2 regions of the Natronosporangium hydrolyticum genome follow, and region 1 is predicted to be linked to the other one. Evidence: predicted binding sites of a transcription regulator. Region 1 holds the regulator's gene; the other holds the start of a gene.
The links. The regulator HrcA, encoded in region 1, represses chaperone genes, less so after heat shock. The targets are predictions, from matches to a motif close to GGTTNGCACNCTCNNNNNGAGNGTGCNAACC.
Positions count from the first base shown of each region.

Region 2: a site for HrcA is predicted at 1,627-1,657, ahead of groL (chaperonin GroEL). Genes of this name have one in related genera too.

Region 1 is NZ_CP070499.1:1,637,952-1,641,174, forward strand. Features, by position in the region: gene hemW (radical SAM family heme chaperone HemW) at 1-920, shown strand, start outside; gene JQS43_RS07315 (DUF4870 domain-containing protein) at 958-1,377, opposite strand; gene hrcA (heat-inducible transcriptional repressor HrcA) at 1,556-2,590, shown strand; gene dnaJ (molecular chaperone DnaJ) at 2,689-3,223, shown strand, end outside.
Region 2 is NZ_CP070499.1:337,634-340,856, reverse strand. Features, by position in the region: gene groL (chaperonin GroEL) at 1-1,364, opposite strand, end outside; gene JQS43_RS01620 (hypothetical protein) at 1,754-2,731, opposite strand; gene JQS43_RS01615 (cold-shock protein) at 2,857-3,060, opposite strand.

The sequences.
Region 1 (3,223 bases):
CGCCGGACGAGCTGGCGCGGATCGTGGCGGCGATCGACGACACGTGGGGGTTGGCGACCGACGCGGAGGTGACGACCGAGGCGAACCCGGAGTCGGTCGACCCGGCGTCGCTGCGCCGGCTGCGGCGGGCCGGGTTCAACCGGATCTCATTGGGGATGCAGTCCACCGCCGCGCATGTCTTGGCGGTTCTAGACCGCCGGCACCGGCCGGGTCGGGCCACCGCCGCGGTGGCTGAGGCGCACGAGGCGGGGTTCGGCCACGTCAACCTGGACCTGATCTACGGGACACCGGGGGAGCGGCCGGAGGACTTCGCCGACTCGCTGGCGGCGGCGGTCGCGGCTGGGGTCGATCATCTTAGCGCGTACTCGCTGATCGTCGAGGCGGGGACTGCGCTGGCGACGCGGGTGCGCCGGGGGGAGCTGCCGGCGCCGGACGATGACGTCGCGGCCGACCGGTACCTGGCCGCCGAGGCGGCGCTGACTGGGGCGGGGTTCGGGTGGTATGAGGTGTCGAACTGGGCCCGGACACCGGCGGGGCGGTGTCGCCACAACCAGCTGTACTGGTCGGGCGGTGACTGGTGGGGGTTGGGGCCGGGCGCCCACAGCCACGTCGGCGGGGTGCGCTGGTGGAACGTCAAGCATCCGGCCCGCTACTCGGGCCGGTTGGCCGCGGGGGAGTCCCCGGGGCACGGGCGGGAGGTCCTGAGCCTCGCCGAGCGGCAGACCGAGCGGGTGATGCTGGGGTTGCGGCTCGCCGACGGGGTGCCGTTGGCGGAACTCCCCGCCGCTGGCCGGGCCGAGGCGACTGCGGCGGTGGCGGAGGGTCTGTTGGAGCCGGCCCCTCACCGGGCTGGTCGGGCGGTGCTGACCCTGCCCGGGCGACTGCTGGCGGACGGGGTTACCCGGCGGCTGCTCGGCTGACCTCCGGCCAGCCGAGCAGCCGCCCGGGGCGGCAGGGTTACTTCACCATCTTGATGGCGAGCTGGTAGTTGTACAGGTGGCCGTCGTTCGCCTTGATCCCGGCGATGATCGAGAAGACCACGCTGACCACGATCGCGGCGGGCAGCAACAGGGCGCCGATCACCAGGCACAACGTGAGCCAACCGAGCAAGCCGACGATCGACCAGGTGAGCTGGAAGTTCAGCGCCTGCACCGCGTGCGCGCGGACGGTCGGCGACTCCTTGCCCTTCGCCACCAGGGCGATTAGCGGCGCGACCCAGCCGAACATGCCGCCGAGGATGAGCATCCCGGCACCGCCGCCGAAGTGGGCGACGAGTGCCCAGGTCTTTTCCTCGCCGTTCGCGTACCCCGGCGGGGGTGCGGCTCCGCCCGGTGGTGGGGGCGGTGGTGCTGGTGGTGGTTGAGGTGGTGATGTCATGCGGCTTACCCTAGATGGTTTGTGCTGCTGGCGGGGCTATGGGGGATCAACCGGACAGCCATGATTTCTCAGCTCGCCAGCTGGTCCTGCCCCGCGTAAACTGGCACTCGCTACGGTAGAGTGCCAGTACCGGATACCCCGTGACGGCACCGCCGGGTCGACCGGTCGGAGGTGGTGCATGGAGCTCGATGAGCGAAAGCAGGATGTGCTGCGCGCCATCGTCGAGGATTTCGTGGCTACCCAGGAGCCGGTCGGCAGCCGGGCGTTGGTGGAACGGCACCAGCTCAATGTGTCGCCAGCGACGGTCCGCAACGACATGGCGGTCCTGGAAGAGGAGGGCTACATCCGGCAGCCGCACACCAGCGCCGGCCGGGTCCCCACCGACCGGGGCTATCGCCTCTTCGTGGACCGGCTCGCCCGGGTCAAGCCGCTCTCCGCGGCCGAGCGTCGGGCGATCGAGCGGTTCATGGCCGGCGCGGTCGATCTCGACGACGTGGTGCACCGGACGGTGCGGCTGTTGGCGCAGCTCACTCGCCAGGTCGCGGTGGTCCAGTACCCGTCGCTGACCCGTTCGGCAGTGCGGCACCTGGAGCTGGTCCCGATCTCTACCACCCGGCTGCTGCTGGTGGTGATTACCGACACTGGTCGGGTGGAGCAGCGGTTGGTTGAGTTGCCGGGCCCGACCCCGGGTGACGACGTCACCGAGCTGCGGCAGCTGATCAACGCCAAGCTCGGCGGCGAGCAGCTGACCGAGGCTCCCGCGCTGGTGGCCGCGCTGGTCGAAGAGGCGGCGCCCGGGCTGCGGCCAGCGATGGCCACCCTCGGCTCGGTGTTGCTGGAGACGTTGGTGGAGCGGCATGACGAGCGGATCGCCCTGGCCGGCACCGCCAACCTGACCCGGACCGGGCTGTTCGACTTCCAGGGTTCGCTCCGGCCAGTGCTGGAGGCGCTGGAAGAGGAGGTGGTGCTGCTGAAGCTGATCGGCGAGATCGAGGCTGATGGCGAGTTGGCGCTGCCGCGGGTCCGGATCGGCGACGAGAACGAGTTCGTCGATCTGCGGACCACCTCGGTGGTGAGCACCGGGTACGGCCCGGGTGACACCATTGTCGGGGGGCTGGGCATCGTCGGCCCCACCCGCATGGACTACCCCGGCACCATCGCCACGGTCCGGGCCGTGGCACGCTACGTCGGCGAACTGCTGGCGCAGAATTGACCTCGCGGCACAATTGACCACGCAGCAGCACCTGACCAGCCCGCAACGACTATGCAGACCGACGACCAGACGCACCGATCATGAGGACACACGACGCAGTGGCCAAGGACTACTACGAGATTCTCGGCGTCTCGCGGGACGCGTCAACGGATGAGATCAAGCGCGCCTACCGCCGGCTCGCCCGGAAGTTTCATCCTGACGTCAACCCGGAGCCGTCTGCGCACGAACGGTTCAAGGAGATCAACACCGCCTACGAGGTGCTCTCCGATGACCAGAAGCGGCAGATAGTCGATCTCGGCGGTGACCCGTACGCGCCGGGCGGTGGCCTGGGCGGTGCCGGGGCCGGCGGCGCGGACGGGCCAGGCGGGCCGTTCGTCGGTTTCCAGGACATCATGGACGCGTTCTTCGGGGCGTCCGCTGGTGGCGCCGGCGGACGCGGCCCCCGACCGCGTACCCGGCCCGGCGCCGACGCGGTGTTGCGGGTCGAGCTGGAGCTGGCGGAGACCGCCTTCGGGGTCGAGGCGCCGGTGACCGTGGACACGGCCGTGTTGTGCACCACCTGTTCCGGTGCGGGCACCGCCGCTGGGACGCAGCCGGCCACGTGTGAGTCGTGCGGTGGGCACGGTCAGGTCC
Region 2 (3,223 bases), 1.3 Mb from region 1:
TTGACCGCGATCTGCCGCAGCGGGGCGTCCAGCGCGAACTTCACCAGCTGCGCACCGGTCGCCTCGTCACCGGCGAGTTCGAGCTTGTCGAAGGCGGTCTTGCCGGCCTGCACCAGCGCGACCCCACCGCCGGGGACCATGCCCTCCTCGACGCCGGCCTTGGCCGCGCGTACCGCGTCCTCGACCCGGTGCTTGCGCTCCTTGAGCTCGACCTCGGTGGCGGCACCGATCTTGATGACCGCGACGCCGCCGGCCAGCTTGGCCAGCCGCTCCTGCAGCTTCTCGCGGTCGTAGTCGGAGTCGCTGTTCTCGATCTCGGCGCGGATCTGGTTCACCCGGCCGTCGATCTGGTCGGCGTCGCCGGCACCGTCGACGATGGTGGTCTCGTCCTTGGTGACCTGCACCTTGCGGGCCCGGCCCAGCATCTCGAGGCCGACCGACTCCAGCTTGAGCCCGACCTCCTCGCTGATGACCTGGCCACCGGTGAGGATGGCGATGTCCTGCAGCATGGCCTTGCGGCGGTCCCCGAAGCCGGGGGCCTTCACCGAGACCGACTTGAAGGTGCCGCGGATCTTGTTGACGACCAGCGTGGCGAGCGCCTCGCCCTCCAGGTCCTCAGCGATGATCAGCAGCGGCTTGCCGGCCTGCATGACCTTCTCCAGCACCGGCAGCAGGTCCTTGACCGCGGAGATCTTGCTGTTCGCGATCAGGATGTACGGGTCCTCGAGGACCGCTTCCATCCGCTCGGTGTCGGTGACGAAGTAGGGCGAAATGTAGCCCTTGTCGAAGCGCATACCCTCGGTGAGCTCCAGCTCGAGCCCGAAGGTGTTGCTCTCCTCGACGGTGATGACGCCTTCCTTGCCGACCTTGTCCATCGCCTCGGCGATGATCTCGCCGACGCTCTCGTCGCCCGCGGAGATCGACGCCACCGAGGCGATCTGCTCCTTGGTCTCGACGTCCTTGGCGAGCTTGGCCAGCTCTTCGGCGACGTTGGCCACGGCGGACTCGATGCCCCGCTTCAGGGCCATCGGGTTGGCGCCGGCGGCCACGTTGCGCAGCCCTTCCCGGACCAGGGCCTGGGCGAGCACGGTTGCGGTGGTGGTGCCGTCACCGGCGACGTCGTCGGTCTTCTTCGCGACCTCTTTGACGAGCTCGGCGCCGATCTTCTCGTACGGCTCCTCCAGCTCGATCTCCTTGGCGATGCTGACCCCATCGTTGGTGATGGTGGGCGCACCCCACTTCTTTTCGAGGACGACGTTGCGACCCTTGGGCCCCAACGTCACCTTCACGGCGTCGGCGAGGTGGTTCATGCCCCGCTCTAGGCCGCGGCGCGCCTCCTCGTCGAACGCGATCATCTTGGCCATTCGGCTCCTGTCCTTTCGATAACGGCCCCGTGACCGCGGCGTCTCGCACTGCTCGACGCCGCCGCGGCCGATGTCCTCCTGGACGCCCGCGGCACGCGGGGCCCAACTGAGCCCGCACGCGCTGCGTGCTTACGCACCTTCGAACCCGACCGAAGTCAGGCTCGCCGGCCGGGCCGGATAGCCCGCGACGACCGGCCCAAGCTGGCCGACCAGCACCGATGGCGCCGACGACACAACCATGGGCCCTACCGCCCCGACCTGTTGCTGGCACTCACAGGGAGCGAGTGCTAGTACCTTGTTTAGCACTCTCATGGGGCGAGTGCAAGCTGATCCCCGGGTAACCGGTGCGGTGTCGCTTCCCACATCGGACATCCGCCGAGCCCAGCCGGTCAGCTCGACGGCGCCGGCCCACCCGCCGGGTCGGTGGGGTAGCCCGGCGCGGTCGGCTCCGGCGGGTTCGCCTCGTTCCACAGCACCACCGTGGTCAGCGGCTCCAACCTCGCCCGGGACTGCGCGTAGGTCAGCAGCAACCCGACCAGCAGCACGATGCTCAGCGGCAGCGTCAGCAGCGAATCGACCGCGCTGCCGGCGATCCGGCCGGTGGTGGTCTCGGCGGTGCCCAGCCCCAACAGCGCGGTCACCCCGCCCAGCAGGCAGGAGGCGAGCAGCATAAAGGTGAACAGCAACGCCACCCGGGCCAGCCCAGCCCCCAGCCCCTGATGCACCAGCTGGAACGAGCGGGCGATCGGGTTGCGGCCTCGTTCGTAGACCACCACGAATCCAAACAGCGCCGCCGCGGCGGCGAGGTACAGGCCGGGCAGCACGCACAACACCAACCCGACCGCGATCAGCAGCCCGTAGACCAGGTACCAGCCGAGCATCGGCAGCATCCGCCGCATCCCCGCCGGCAGCGCCTCGGCCACCGTCACCGGCAGCCCGGCAGCGGCCTGGGTGACCGCCCACACCGAGGCGGCCCAGCCGAGCGCGGCGAATGCCGCGACCCCCACCGTGGCCGCCACGATCATCAGCCAGCCTTCGCCACTGACCGCGCCGAACATCTCCTCGAGCGGCGCGAACGGCTCGGCTTCAGCGGTCTCCGGGTCGACCGCGACCGTACTGCCGTACGGCAGCGTGCCGTCGCTGATCGAGTCCAGCAACGCGGTCCACACCACCTGCGGCAACGCGAAGGTGAGGAGCATGATCCAGAGCAGGCTCCGGCCGCTGCGGCGCAGGGTCGCGACCAGCCGCTCAAGCAACGCCGCGAGCCCGCCCGCCGGGGCGGGCACCAGCGGATCCGGCGGCCCGCCGGCCGGGTGGCCGTAGGAGGTGGGGTCGTAAGGGTCCGGGTGCGAGGGAGGGGGGCTCATGAGATCAGCAGGCTAGCAGTCGCCTCATCGGGCGTCGGACCCTCGCCACGCCGCACCCGGACCGGCAGCAGGGGCGCCGACGGCCGTCGACGCCCCTGCTGGTTACGTATGAAGCGATCGGAACGCTACCCGACCAGCCGCACCCGCTCTGCCTGCGGACCCTTCTGGCCCTGCACCACCTCGAACTCGACCCGCTGGCCGTCGTCGAGGGCCTTGTAGCCATCCATCTCGATCGCCGAGAAGTGGACGAAGACGTCCTCGCCGCCGTCTACGGCGATGAAGCCGTAGCCCTTCTCGCTGTTGAACCACTTAACCGTGCCCTGTGCCACGCTGCTTCCCTTACTTCGGTACTACCGGAACCGTCTGTTGTCGTTGAGACGATCAGATCCGCACGCTACCCCAACCCTCCGAACGGTGCACGCTCCATCGGCCAACTCGGCTGCGGAAAAAAGCCTCATAAGCGGCTATAAGCAGTGTTAACCACCGGTTAGC